DNA from 3 places in the Streptomyces sp. NPDC049813 genome. Region 1 is predicted to be linked to each of the others. Evidence: riboswitches for the same ligand, from Rfam matches in the RefSeq annotation. Region 1 holds a riboswitch; each other region holds the start of a gene.

Region 1 (4,203 bases):
CCGGCACCGCGGCCGACGCACCGCCACGAAGCCGCCGCCGGCCTGACCGGGACGGCGACCGCACGGCGAGCACCTTCCCGGTGACCCACCCCGCCGTGTGATACGACGCGTCGGGCCGGGGCGGCAGGCACCCCGGCCCGACGCGTTCCCGTGCCGCCGTCAGGCCCTGGCCGCGCCCAGCTCGGCGCGGACGGCACGCGCAGCCGCCACGAGGTTCTCCAGGGAGATACGGGTCTCGGGCCAGCCGCGGGTCTTCAGGCCGCAGTCGGGGTTGACCCACAACCGCTCGGCCGGGATGGCCTCAAGTCCCGTGCGCAGCAGGGCGGATGCCTCCGCCACGCCGGGGACGCGGGGGGAGTGGATGTCGTAGACACCCGGCCCTGCCGCACGCGGATAGCCGTGCTCCGCCAGCTCATGGGCGACCTGCATGTGGGAGCGGGCCGCTTCCAGGCTGATGACGTCGGCGTCGAGATCGTCGATGGCCTGGACGATGTCCCCGAACTCCGCGTAACACATGTGCGTGTGGATCTGCGTCCGGGCCCGCACGCCCGCGGTGGTGAGGCGGAACGCCTCCGTGGCCCAGGCGAGATACGCGGCGCGGTCGGCGGCGCGCAGCGGAAGCGTCTCACGCAGCGCTGGCTCGTCGACCTGGATGACCGACGTGCCGCTCGTCTCCAGGTCGGTGACCTCGTCGCGCAGGGCGAGGGCGACCTGCCGTGCGGTGTCGCCGAGCGGCTGGTCGTCGCGGACGAAGGACCAGGCGAGCATGGTCACCGGCCCGGTGAGCATGCCCTTGACCGGCCGGTCCGTGAGCGACTGGGCGTACGTCGTCCAGCGCACCGTCATCGGCTCCGGCCGGGAGACGTCCCCGGCCAGGACCGGCGGGCGGACGTAGCGCGTGCCGTACGACTGGACCCAGCCGTGCCGCGTCGCGAGGTATCCGGTGAGCTGCTCCGCGAAGTACTGGACCATGTCGTCGCGTTCGGGCTCGCCGTGCACGAGGACGTCGAGGCCCGTCTTCTCCTGGAAGGAGACGACGTCGCGGATCTCGTCCCTGATGCGTGCCTCGTAGTCCGCGGTGTCCAGGCGTCCGGCCCGCAGGCCGGCCCGGGCGGACCGCACTTCGGCGGTCTGCGGGAACGAGCCGATGGTGGTGGTCGGCAGCAGCGGCAGCGCGAGGTGGGCGCGCTGGGCGGCGGCCCGCTCGGCGTACGGCTGCGCGCGGCGGCCGTCCGCGTCCGTCACCGCCGCCGCGCGGGCCCGGACGGCCGGATCGCGGGTGAGGGGAGAGGCGGCCCGCGAGGCCAGATCCGCCTTGTTGGCGGCCAGTTCCGCCCTGATGCTGTCCGTGCCCTGGGCGAGCCCCCGGGCGAGGGTGGCCACTTCGGCGGTCTTCTGCCGGGCGAAGGCGAGCCACCGCAGGATCTGCGGGTCGATGTCGCGTTCCGGCGCCGTGTCCAGCGGGACGTGCAGCAGCGAGCAGGACGCCGCGACGTCGACGCGGTCCGCGAGGCCGAGCAGGGTGCCGAGCGTGGCCAGGGACCCGGCGAGGTCGTCGACCCACACGTTGCGGCCGTCGACGACCCCGGCGACCAGTCGCTTTCCGGGCAGCCCGCCGATGGCCGCCAGGGCGTCCAGGTTCGCGGCGGCGGCGCCCGTGAAGTCGAGGGCGAGGCCGTCGACCGGCGCCTTGGCCAGCACCGGCAGGGCCGCGCCGAGCCGGTCGAAGTAGGAGGCCACCAGCAGTTTGGGCCGGTCGGTGCGGGCGCCGAGGTCGCGGTAGGCGCGGGCGGCGGCGTTCAGCTCCGCCGGGGTGCGGTCCTGGACCAGGGCGGGCTCGTCGAGCTGCACCCATTCGGCGCCCGCCGCGCGGAGGTCGGCCAGCACCTCGGCGTACACCGGCAGCAGCCGGTCCAGCAGGGTCAGCGGATCGAAGCCGGCGGCGACACCGGGCGCGGGCTTGGCGAGCAGGAGGTAGGTCACCGGACCGACGAGGACGGGGCGGGCGGCCAGCCCCAAGGTGAGGGCCTCCGCCAGCTCCGTGACCTGCTTGGCGGAGTCGGCGGTGAACACCGTGTCCGGCCCCAACTCCGGCACCAGATAGTGGTAGTTGGTGTCGAACCACTTGGTCATCTCCAGCGGCGCGACGTCCTGGGTGCCGCGGGCCATGGCGAAGTACCCGTCGAGGGCGTCCGCGTCGACGGCCTCGCGGTGCCGCGCCGGGACGGCCCCGACCATGACGCTCGTGTCCAGGACGTGGTCGTAGTACGAGAAGTCGCCGGTGGGCACCTCACCGAGGCCCGCGGCGGCGAGTTCCCGCCAGTTCGTGCGGCGCAGGTCCGCGGCGGTGGAGCGGAGGGCGGCGGCGCTCACGCGGCCCTTCCAGTACCCCTCGATCGCCTTCTTCAGCTCGCGGTCGTGGCCCTGGCGGGGGTAGCCGTACACGGTGGCCCGCGCCGTCGCGGCGGCAGCGGCGGTCTTCGTGGTCACGGAGATCTCCTTCGAGAGACGTATCCCTGGGATCCCGGGGACCCGCACGCACGAAGGAGTCACACACCGCGGGCTGCCCGCGCCGAGGCACGGTCGTCCGCCGCATGTGTACGCCGACCCGCCCACGAGGTCACCGGGATGTCCGCGTACGCGTCGTACGCACACGGGCAGTCGGCAGGTCTTCGGACTCGCGAGCACGTCCGTCCGGACCGGACGGGACACCTACTGGCCGTCGCTTCCCAGCCCCCTGTCTCGGGGGCCAGTGCGTATGACGGCGGTCGTTCTCGCTCACCGCTGCGGGGCAGTCCCGGATTCCCACCGGGTTCCCTCTTGCGACGCCCTGCCTGGCGGACAGGACGAACCGACTGCGGACGCCACCCTACGAGGCGGCGCCGGCCGACACCCGCACCGTCCAGGATCCGGATTGTGAGATGAGCCACGCAAGGGACGCCGCTGCTTCCGGACGGACCGCAGCCGGCACCCCGTCACTCCGCCCCGGACACGGGCAGCGCGGGCACGCCCGGCACCGCCGCGCCGGGATGAAACCCGGAGGGGGACGCAGTCTGGTCGAGGGCACGTTGGCGGCACTCGGGAGCTGGGGGCTCGAACAAGGAGAGGAACTGCTCGACGCGCAGGAGAAGGCGGACCGGCCGGGTCGGGCTCAGCGCTGATCCCGAGGCGGGGTGGCGGAACGGGGAGGCCGGGCCCGGCCCGTCGCGGGGCCGGAACCGTGCGGGACGACCGTGAGCGGCTCAGCCGGACCGCTGCGGTGAGCGGAGCACGAGCAGAGTGATCTCGCTGGGTGCGAAGACGCGGAACGGCGGACCCCAGAAACCGGTGCCGCGGCTGGTGTAGAGGAGGGTGCGGGCGCCGTGCCGGCTGAGGCCCGCGAGAGCCGGCTGGTCGAGGCGGACCAGGTAGTGGAAGGGCCAGATCTGGCCGCCGTGCGTGTGGCCGGACAGCTGGAGATCGACGCCACCGGCTGCGGCCCGGTCGACGAACGTGGGCTGGTGCGCCAGGAGCAGCACGGGCAGCTCGGGATCGGCGCCTTGCAGGGCCCCGGCCAGATGCGCGCCGTGTCCGGCCAGCCCGGACGACTCGGCGGTGACGTCGTCCACACCGGCGACCACGAGGGTGTCACCACCGCGTTCCAGCAGCAGATGGCGGTTGCGCAGCGGCTCCCAGCCCAGCTCGTCCATGAGGTCGACCCAGCCCTGGGCCTCGCTGTAGTACTCGTGGTTGCCGGTGACGTAGACCCGGGCCCGGGAGGCCCGGACGGTCCCGAGCGGGGCGGCCTGGGGGCGGCGGCGGCCGGCCGTACCGTCGGCGATGTCGCCGGTGTGGCAGACCAGGTCGGCCTCCAGGGAGTTCACCCGCTCGCAGACCCGCGCGGACCAGCGGGCGCGGTCGAGCGGGCCGTAGTGCGTGTCCGTGATCAGGGCGACGCGCGTGCCGTCCAACCCGGCTCCCAGGCGCGGCAGCCGCACCTCCAGGTGGCGCACCCGCGGCACCCGGCGGGCCTCGGCGTACCCCCAGACGAGCAGCACGGCCGCCACACCGAGGATCGCCCATGTCACGGCGCGGGCCCGGTCCTGGCCCGTCCCGACGCCGCCCACGGCCAGGGCGAGCCGCAACAGGACGCCGAGGACGACGGACCAGGTGAACACCACCCAGCCCACGCCGAGCAGCGTGTCCCCGACGATCGCCGCCCGG
Region 2 (4,203 bases), on a different contig from region 1:
GGCCGTGCCGGGCGCAGTGGTACGCGATGACGTCGGCGCCGGCGATGGCGCGCACGGCGGCGACGGTCATCAGCTCCGGGTCGCCGGGCCCGAGCCCGACCCCGTACAGCTTCCCGGTGGTGGTGGGGGAGTCGCTCATGCCTGGATCTCCACCTCGGTCGCTATGGCGTTGAGCGCGGCGGCGGTGATGGCGCTGCCGCCCCGGCGCCCGCGCACGATCAGGTACTCCAGGCCGAACTCGTTCGCGGCGAGCGCGTCCTTGGACTCCGCCGCCCCGACGAACCCGACCGGGATGCCGAGCACCGCGGCGGGCCGCGGCGCGCCCTTGCCGATCATCTCCAGGAGGTGGAAGAGGGCGGTCGGCGCGTTGCCGATGGCGACGACGGCGCCGTCCAGCCGGTCCCGCCACAGCTCCAGGGCCGCGGCGCTGCGCGTCGTGCCCAACTCGGCCGCGAGCGCCGGGACTTCCGGCTCGTTCAGCGTGCAGAGGACCTCGTTGTCGGCGGGCAGCCGCTTGCGGGTGACGCCGCTGGCGACCATCCGCGCGTCGCACAGGATCGGCGCCCCGCCGCGCAGGGCCGCCCGCGCCTTCGCCACGACACCGGCGGAGTGGCCGATGTCCCGGACGAGATCCACCTGACCACAGGCGTGGATCATGCGGACCGCCGCCTGGGCGACGTCGGCGGGCAGCTCCGCGAGGCCGGCTGCCGCCTCGGCGCGGATGGTGGCGAAGGACTCGCGGTAGATCGCGGCGCCGTCCTTCTCGTAGTCATACACGGGGTTCGGCTCTTTCGGTCGTGACGGCGTACGTGCCGTCGGGGCGGGCCACGACGTCGACGTAGGGTCCGGCCGGGTGACCGCAGCGGCGCTCACAGCCGGACCAGTAGGTGGGCAGGTGCGGGTGCTGGGCCGTCGCGTCGGCCCGCACGTCCGCGTGGGCCTTCGCGCAGCCGGGGCGGCCGATGCAGGCGCCGACGCGGGTCCAGGGGGACGCGGGGTCGGTCTCCAGGCCCGTGCGGGTCAGCTCCGCTGCCTGTGCTGTTGTGGCGCCGGGGATGACGATGTCCTTCCAGGGGGTCAGGCGGAGTTCTCCTGGGGGGAGTTGGGCGGCCAGGTCGGTGAGGGCCTGCCACTGTGCGGCGGTGACCGCGCCGAACCGGGGGGTCACGGTGAGGGCCCCCGCACCCTGTCCGGCCGCGCCGGCTTCTGCGGACGGCCCGTCGAATTCAGCGCCCTCTGGGGGCAGCGGCGTTCGAGCGGACGGCCCGTCGAATTCAGCCCCTCCGGCGATTGAGGAGCGGGGTCCGGGGCGGAGCCCCGTGGCCTTCGCACCGTTGCCGGTGGCGTGCTGATCGGCCCGTGCGACGCCGTCGTGGCTGGTCGCGCAGTTCCCCGCGCCCCTGGCAGGGCTGGTCTCGATGCCGCCCTCTGTGAGCGCCGCGTGCAGGCGAGTGGTCAACTCCGGCGCGGGCAGGCCCAGTTCTCGGACCCGCCAGACCCGTCGGGCAGGGACGTCGCGCGCGGCCTCGACGAAGACCTCCGCCGCGAGAACCGCGGCCCGCGCCGCGTCCTCGTACCGCACCCCGAACTCCGCCCCGCCGACCACGAGCACCGCGGAACCGTCCGGGCAGCCGCGCAGCAGCACGTCCGGGCCGAGACCGGCCACGTCCCCGCGGCCGTCGTCGAGCCCGAAGAGGAACCGGCCGGACAGCGCGGGCGTCACGGAACTCGCCAGCACCGCCGCGTCGAGCCCGGTCAGCCAGGCCCGTACGTCCACGGACCCGAGACCGTCGAGCCCGGACATCGGCGAAGCCACCACGTTGCGGACCCGCTCGTGCGCGGGCGACGGCAGCAGCCCGGCCGCGCCGAGCAGCTCCGCGAGCTCCCCGCCGCACCCGTCCCGCACCCCGCGCAGCTGCACGTTCCCCCGCGAGGTGAGGTGCAGCGAGCCGTCGCCGAGCCGGCGGGCCGCGTCACTTAGCGCCCGCGCCCCGGCCGCGTCGAGCACCCCGCCGGGGATGCGGACCCGCGCCAGGAAACCGTCGTCCGCCGCGTGCAGCCGCAGCGCGCCGGGACACGCGTCGCCCCGGAACGTACCGGGCGTTCCGGACGTGTCGGGGCCGACGGGTATGGGGGAGGCGGGCATGCGACGGAGCATACCCACCGGGTGTGACCGGCTTCCCGTACCAGGTCATGCCCCCGACCCGTACGATGACCGCGGCGGTCCTGTCCGGCCCGCCACCATCGCCAGCGACGGCGACAGGGGAGGAAGCCCGGTGCGATTCCGGCGCGGTCCCGCCACTGTGAGCCCTCTCATACGCAGAGGGTGAGCCAGGAACTCCCGCCGTCAGAACCCACCCGGGGCGCGGACACCCCGAGGAAGGCCAGCCGACGCATGCCCCAGCAGCCCTCACGGCCCGCGCAGCTCCTGCTCCTGTCGACGTCCGACACCGACCTGCTCAGCGCCCGCGCGGCGAACACCGCGGCCGGCGCCCCGGTCACGTACCGCTTCGCGAACCCCTCCCGGATCGACGTGGCGAGCGAGCTGGACGCGCTGCTCGACGGGGTCGCCCTCGTCGTCGTCCGCCTGCTCGGCGGGGTCCGCGCCTGGCAGGACGGCATCGACCGGCTGACCGCCGCCGGTCTCCCGCTGGTCGTGCTCAGCGGTGAACAGGCCCCGGACGCCCAGCTGATGGCGGCCTCCACCGTCCCCGTCGGCATCGCCGCCGAGGCCCACGCCTACCTGGCGCACGGCGGTCCCGCCAACCTCGCCCAGCTGGCGGCGTTCCTCTCCGACACGGTCCTGCTGACCGGCCACGGCTTCGAGCCCCCGGCCTCCGCGCCGACCTGGGGCCCCCTGGAGCGCACGCCGTCGCAGACCGCGGGGCCGACCGTCGCCGTGCTCTACTACCGCGCCCACCACATGAGCGGCAACACCGCCTTCGTCGGCGCCCTGTGCGACGCGATCGAGCGCGCCGGAGCCCGCCCGCTGCCGCTCTACGTGGCCTCGCTGCGCGCCCCCGAACCGGAGTTGATCGACGCGCTGCGCCCCGCCGACGCCATCGTCACCACCGTCCTCGCGGCGGGCGGCACCCGCCCCGCCGAGGCGAGCGCGGGCGGCGACGACGAGGCATGGGACGCGGGCGCCCTCACCGGCCTCGACGTGACGATCCTCCAGGCCCTGTGCCTGACCTCGTCCCGCGCGGACTGGGCGGCCAACGACGAGGGCGTCTCGCCGCTGGACGCCGCGAGCCAGATCGCGGTACCGGAGTTCGACGGGCGCCTCATCACCGTCCCGTTCTCCTTCAAGGAGATCGACGAGGACGGCCTGCCCGCCTACGTCGCCGACCCCGAGCGCGCCGCCCGCGTCGCCGGGATCGCCGTCCGCCACGCCCGCCTGCGCCACATCCCCGCCGCGGACAAGAAGCTGGCCCTCGTCCTGTCCGCGTACCCGACCAAGCACTCCCGGATCGGCAACGCGGTCGGCCTGGACACCCCCGCCTCCGCGATCGTCCTGCTCAAGCGGCTCATCGCCGAGGGCTACGACTTCGGGGACACCGCCGAGATCCCCGGTTTCGCCTCCGGTGACGGCGACGAGCTGATCCGCGCGCTCATCGACGCGGGCGGCCACGACCAGGAATGGCTGACCGAGGAGCAGCTCGCCCGCAACCCCGTCCGCATCCCGGCCGCCGACTACCGGCGCTGGTACGTGACGCTGCCGCAGGAACTGCGCGACGCCGTCGAGCGGCACTGGGGCCCGCCGCCCGGCGAGATGTTCCTCGACCGCTCCCGCAACCCCGAGGGCGACATCGTGCTGGCGGCCCTGCGCCGCGGCAACCTGCTCGTCCTCATCCAGCCGCCGCGCGGCTTCGGCGAGAACCCGATCGCGATCTACCACGACCCGGATCTGCCGCCCTCGCACCACTACTTGGCGGCCTACCGCTGGATCGCCGCCTCCGCCGACGACGGAGGTTTCGGCGCCGACGCGATGATCCACCTCGGCAAGCACGGCAACCTGGAGTGGCTGCCCGGCAAGAACGCGGGCCTGTCCGCCGCCTGCGCCCCCGACGCGGCCCTCGGCGACCTGCCGCTGGTCTACCCGTTCCTGGTCAACGACCCAGGCGAGGGCACCCAGGCCAAGCGGCGCGTCCACGCCACCCTCATCGACCACCTGGTGCCGCCGATGGCGCGCGCCGACTCCTA
Region 3 (4,203 bases), on a different contig from region 1:
TGCAGGCTGCTGTAGAACTTCGCGCGCCGCTCCTGCACCCGCAGTTCGGGATCGGACTCGACGGCCTCCGCGACGAGCGTGCGCACCGAGTCGTACGCCTCGCGGGCCCACTCGCCCGCCTCCTCGTCCTCGTCCAGCTCGTCGATCAGGGACAGGTGGCGCTCGGCCTCCTCGCGCAGCTGCGCCGGCGCCTCGATCTTCTGCCCCGCCGCCGTCTTGACCTCGCCCTCCTCGGCGATCCTGCGGACGTACTCGAGCCGGTCGCCGGTCCTGGACTCCTCGGCGACGGCCTTCTTCAGCTCGTCCGCCCGCACGATGTCGCGGGCCAGGCCCGAACGGAGCGCCGGGTCCTCGCCGAGGCGGTCCATCAGCGCCTTGCGGGCGGCCTCCGCCGTGCCCGGGTCGGCGAGGATCGCGGCCCGCAGCGCCGTCGGGTTCTCGGCGACCTCCAGCGCCTTGGTCGGCCGGATGCCCTCGGCCTCCGCGGCCTCGGTGATCGCCTGGCCGCGCACCGAACCGGCGCTGGAGCGCGACACGTAGTAGGACAACCAGAGCTCGGCGTCCGGCAGTTCGATGCCGGCGCCCGGGGTCAGGGCCTCGAACTGGGGCACCACCCCGTCGTCCGCCGCCCGGTCCCACGCCTTGTAGAAGCGCATGACGCGGTCGGCCGAACACTCCGCCAGCTCGGCGAACCTGCGCGCCGAGACCTTGGGTGTCTCGCCGGCGCTCTGGCCGCCGGGCCGGACGCTGCGGGCCACCTTCAGGGCGAAGGTCCAGCCGCCGGTCCGGGCGTAGCCGCCGAACGCCCGGGCGTCGGCGACGACGGCCTCCGCCACGTCGCCTGCGCCCGGCTCGTCATCCTCGTCGGCCGCGCTTTCCGCGCCGTCCTGGGGCTCCTCGTCGCGTCCGGCGGCCGGGGGCTGCCAGAAGTTCTCGTCCGCACCGGAGCCGGCCGGTCGCGCCTGCGGCACCTCGGTCGTGGACCGCGGCTCCGCGGCAGGCGCCTGCCCGGCGTCCGCGCTGGACGGCAGGACGGCCTCGGACGAGTCGGTGGCTACGGTCACGTGCGTACTCCTGCGTGTTCGGGCGGCTGCGGTTCGACGCGACACCCTATCGCTCCCGCCGTCGCCGGAGCGTCCCTGACGTGCCGGGACGGGCGGTCCGCCGGTGCCCGTGACCGGGCCCGCCGGCCGCAGTTCCCCCTTCTGCGGCCGGCGGGCCCGGGCCTCGACCATGCGCCGCGGCGGGAGAGCGAGGGCACGGGAGGCTCTGCACAGCACTATCGCAGCGGACACCGCCGCCGGGAGCGGGCCGAGTGACCCCGGGTGGGGGGCCGAACGGCCCGCGTCGCGTGAACGGCCCGCGCTCAGCCGCTCCCGGCGACCCGGGCCGACCACCGCTGCTCGACCCGGGCGAGGCGCCAGTACGCGAGCGCCGCCGCCCAGACCACCACGAACAGGCCGACGATGACGTAGCCGACGTTGTCGAGGTCGAGCCCGGCTATCCAGCCGGTCACCGCGTCCGAGAGGGAGAGCTTCTCGTGCAGGACGCCGACCAGCTCGATCGTGCCGATGAAGAACGCGACCGCGATCGACAGGCCGGTGATGGTGAGGTTGTAGAACACCTTGCGCACCGGGTTCGAGAACGCCCACTGGTACGCGAAGTTCATGAACGTCCCGTCGAGCGTGTCGAACAGGCTCATGCCCGCCGCGAACAGCAGCGGCAGGCACAGGATCGCGTACCAGGGCAGCCCGGCCGCCGCGCCGCTGCCCGCCATCACCATCAGCGTCACCTCGGTCGCCGTGTCGAAGCCGAGCCCGAAGAGGAAGCCGAGCGGGTACATCTGTCCCGGCCGGGTGATCGACCGGGTGAAGCGGCCCAGCACACGGTTCATGAAACCCCGGGAGTCCAGGTGCGCTTCGAGCTCCCGCTCGTCGTACGAGCCCCCGCGCATCGCCCGGAAGACCTTCAGGATGCCCAGCAGGGCGACGAGGTTCAGGGCGGCGATGAGGTACAGGAACGTACCGGAGACGGTCGTGCCGACGACACCGAGCGCCTGGTGGGTGCGGGACTCGTCGTTCAGCAGGATGCCCGCGAGGGCGGCCCCGCCCGCGACCAGGGCGGCCATCGCGACGACCACGCTGGAGTGGCCGAGCGCGAACCAGAACCCCACGGAGACCGGTCGTCTGCCGTCCGCCATCAGCTTGCGGGTCGTGTTGTCGATCGCCGCGATGTGGTCGGCGTCGAAGGCGTGCCGCATGCCGAGGGTGTACGCGGTGACGCCCAGGCCGATGCCGAAGGCCTTGTTGCCGACCTCGTAGTGCTCGGGGACGACGAGCAGGAACAGCACGCCGAACGCGACGACGTGCAGGGCCGCTATCACCGCCAGGAGCCCCGCGGTGCGCACGGTGTCCTCGCGGCGCCAGCGGAAGGCGGGCGGCCCGGCGGGCCGCGCAGGGGAGTTTCCGGGCAAGGTCATGCCTTGATCACGCTCCAGCACCTCGTGGAATCACTTCGTGAGATGCCGTGGCCGGTCTCCTGGCTTACGGGCGTGCCACGCCGCTCCGGCCTTCCCAGCCGCCGGGCGGCGGCCAGTGGCACGGTGGAGCGGTGCGTCCCGCGCCGTCCCGGGGGCGGAGCGGGGCCCGATCACAGTGGCGAGGGCCGCTCCGGACTTGACCCCTGGGGGCCGTCACCGGTCTTCCCGAGCACCACGGCCCGATCACCCTAGTCGACGCGCTCGCCGGCGCCGACGGGCGGTCAGGCCGGCCGGCGTCCGCGCGCCCGTGCGATCTCCTGGTAGGCCTTGTCCCGGCCCTCCCAGTGCGAGCCGTCCACCGACTTGCCGGGCTCCAGGTCCTTGTAGACCTCGAAGAAGTGGGTGATCTCCAGGCGGTCGAACTCCGGGATGTCCTCGATGTCCTGGATGGCGGCGTGGCGCGGATCGTGGGCGGGGACGCAGAGGATCTTCTCGTCGGGGCCCTTCTCGTCGCTCATCACGAACATGCCGATGGCCCGGCACTCGATGGTGCAGCCGGGGAACGTGGCGTCGGCGGTCAGCACGAGCGCGTCCAGCGGGTCACCGTCGCCGCCGAGCGTGCCGTCGATGTAGCCGTAGTCCGCGGGGTACTGGGTCGAGGTGAACAGCATCCGGTCGAGCCGGATCCGCCCGAGCTCGTGGTCCATCTCGTACTTGTTCCGGGACCCCTGCGGGATCTCCACGATCACGTCGAACGCCTCGCCCCGCGTCTCGCTGCCGCCCAATGTGGCCTCCTTGCCGCATTGCCGCCCGCTCGGATGCCACCGAGTGTGCGCCGTGGGCGGCGAGGGCGGAACCCCTGCGACCGCGGCGGAGTTCACACCGCGGGCGTGAGGGGGAGGACGAGTTCGGGGCGGTCCCAGGCGACGGCGGGCGGACGGGCGGCTGCGGTGCCGGTGCGCACGGCGCCCACGCTGCGGTAGAAGCCCTCGGCCGGTGGGTGCGCGACGACCCGGACGTGGTCCAGGCCCGCGGCGGCGGCCTCCTCGCGCATGTGGGCGACGAGCAGCCGGCCGATGCCCAGGCCCTGGGCGTCGTTCGCGACGAACATCAGGTCCAGCTCCGGCGGGGCGAGGAGCAGCGCGTAGAAGCCGAGAACGCGGGCGGGACGGTCCCGCGCCGTGTCGGTCGCGACGAAGACCCGGTGCGCCTCGATGTAGTCGGGCCCCATCCGGTAGCCCGCGACCATCGACGCGTACTGCCCCTCATAGGCGCGGGAGCCGCGCACGAGCCGGGTCAGCCTCTTGGCGTCGCCCGCGGTGGCCCGCCGCACCGTGACGGCCGGGTCGCGGCCGGGGCGCGTCAGGATCGAAGTCATGAAGCGAGTATTACGCATCCGGCCGGGTGTCAGCGGGTCGGGACCGTCGAGTGGACCTGGCGCAGGAACGCGGCGTTGTCCGGGGTACGGCGCAGCGTGTCGAGCAGCGACTCGTAGGCGCTGTGGGGGTCGCGGCCCTGGAGGGCCCGGCGCAGCCCGCGGACGGCCGCCGACTCCGCGGCGGACAGCAGGAGTTCCTCGCGGCGGGTGCCGGAAGGGGCGAGGTCGACGGCGGGGTGGACGCGGCGGTCGGCGAGGGCACGGTCCAGGCGCAGCTCCATGTTGCCGGTGCCCTTCAGCTCCTCGAAGAAGTAGTCGTCGGCGCGCGAACCGGTGTCGACCAGGG

Evidence for each region. Region 1 has a riboswitch for cobalamin ahead of metE (5-methyltetrahydropteroyltriglutamate--homocysteine S-methyltransferase). Riboswitches for the same ligand answer to the same signal wherever they lie in the genome.
Region 2: linked by a shared signal. The riboswitch ahead of cobN (cobaltochelatase subunit CobN) and the one ahead of metE (5-methyltetrahydropteroyltriglutamate--homocysteine S-methyltransferase) in region 1 are both predicted to bind cobalamin.
Region 3: linked by a shared signal. The riboswitch ahead of ACIBW6_RS17125 (HoxN/HupN/NixA family nickel/cobalt transporter) and the one ahead of metE (5-methyltetrahydropteroyltriglutamate--homocysteine S-methyltransferase) in region 1 are both predicted to bind cobalamin.

Annotation. Positions count from the first base shown of each region.
Region 1 is NZ_JBITLI010000014.1:73,555-77,757, reverse strand. Features, by position in the region: gene ACIBW6_RS26250 (DUF2637 domain-containing protein) at 1-46, shown strand, start outside; gene metE (5-methyltetrahydropteroyltriglutamate--homocysteine S-methyltransferase) at 160-2,490, opposite strand; cobalamin riboswitch at 2,646-2,871, opposite strand; gene ACIBW6_RS26240 (metallophosphoesterase) at 3,243-4,203, opposite strand, start outside.
Region 2 is NZ_JBITLI010000006.1:133,916-138,118, reverse strand. Features, by position in the region: gene ACIBW6_RS15545 (precorrin-2 C(20)-methyltransferase) at 1-139, opposite strand, end outside; gene ACIBW6_RS15540 (precorrin-8X methylmutase) at 136-777, opposite strand; gene ACIBW6_RS15535 (cobalamin biosynthesis protein CobG) at 770-2,146, opposite strand; cobalamin riboswitch at 2,238-2,364, shown strand; gene cobN (cobaltochelatase subunit CobN) at 2,396-4,203, shown strand, end outside.
Region 3 is NZ_JBITLI010000007.1:117,866-122,068, forward strand. Features, by position in the region: gene ACIBW6_RS17120 (hypothetical protein) at 1-1,064, opposite strand, end outside; gene ACIBW6_RS17125 (HoxN/HupN/NixA family nickel/cobalt transporter) at 1,367-2,479, opposite strand; cobalamin riboswitch at 2,511-2,731, opposite strand; gene ACIBW6_RS17130 (inorganic diphosphatase) at 2,761-3,264, opposite strand; gene ACIBW6_RS17135 (GNAT family N-acetyltransferase) at 3,357-3,857, opposite strand; gene rho (transcription termination factor Rho) at 3,887-4,203, opposite strand, start outside.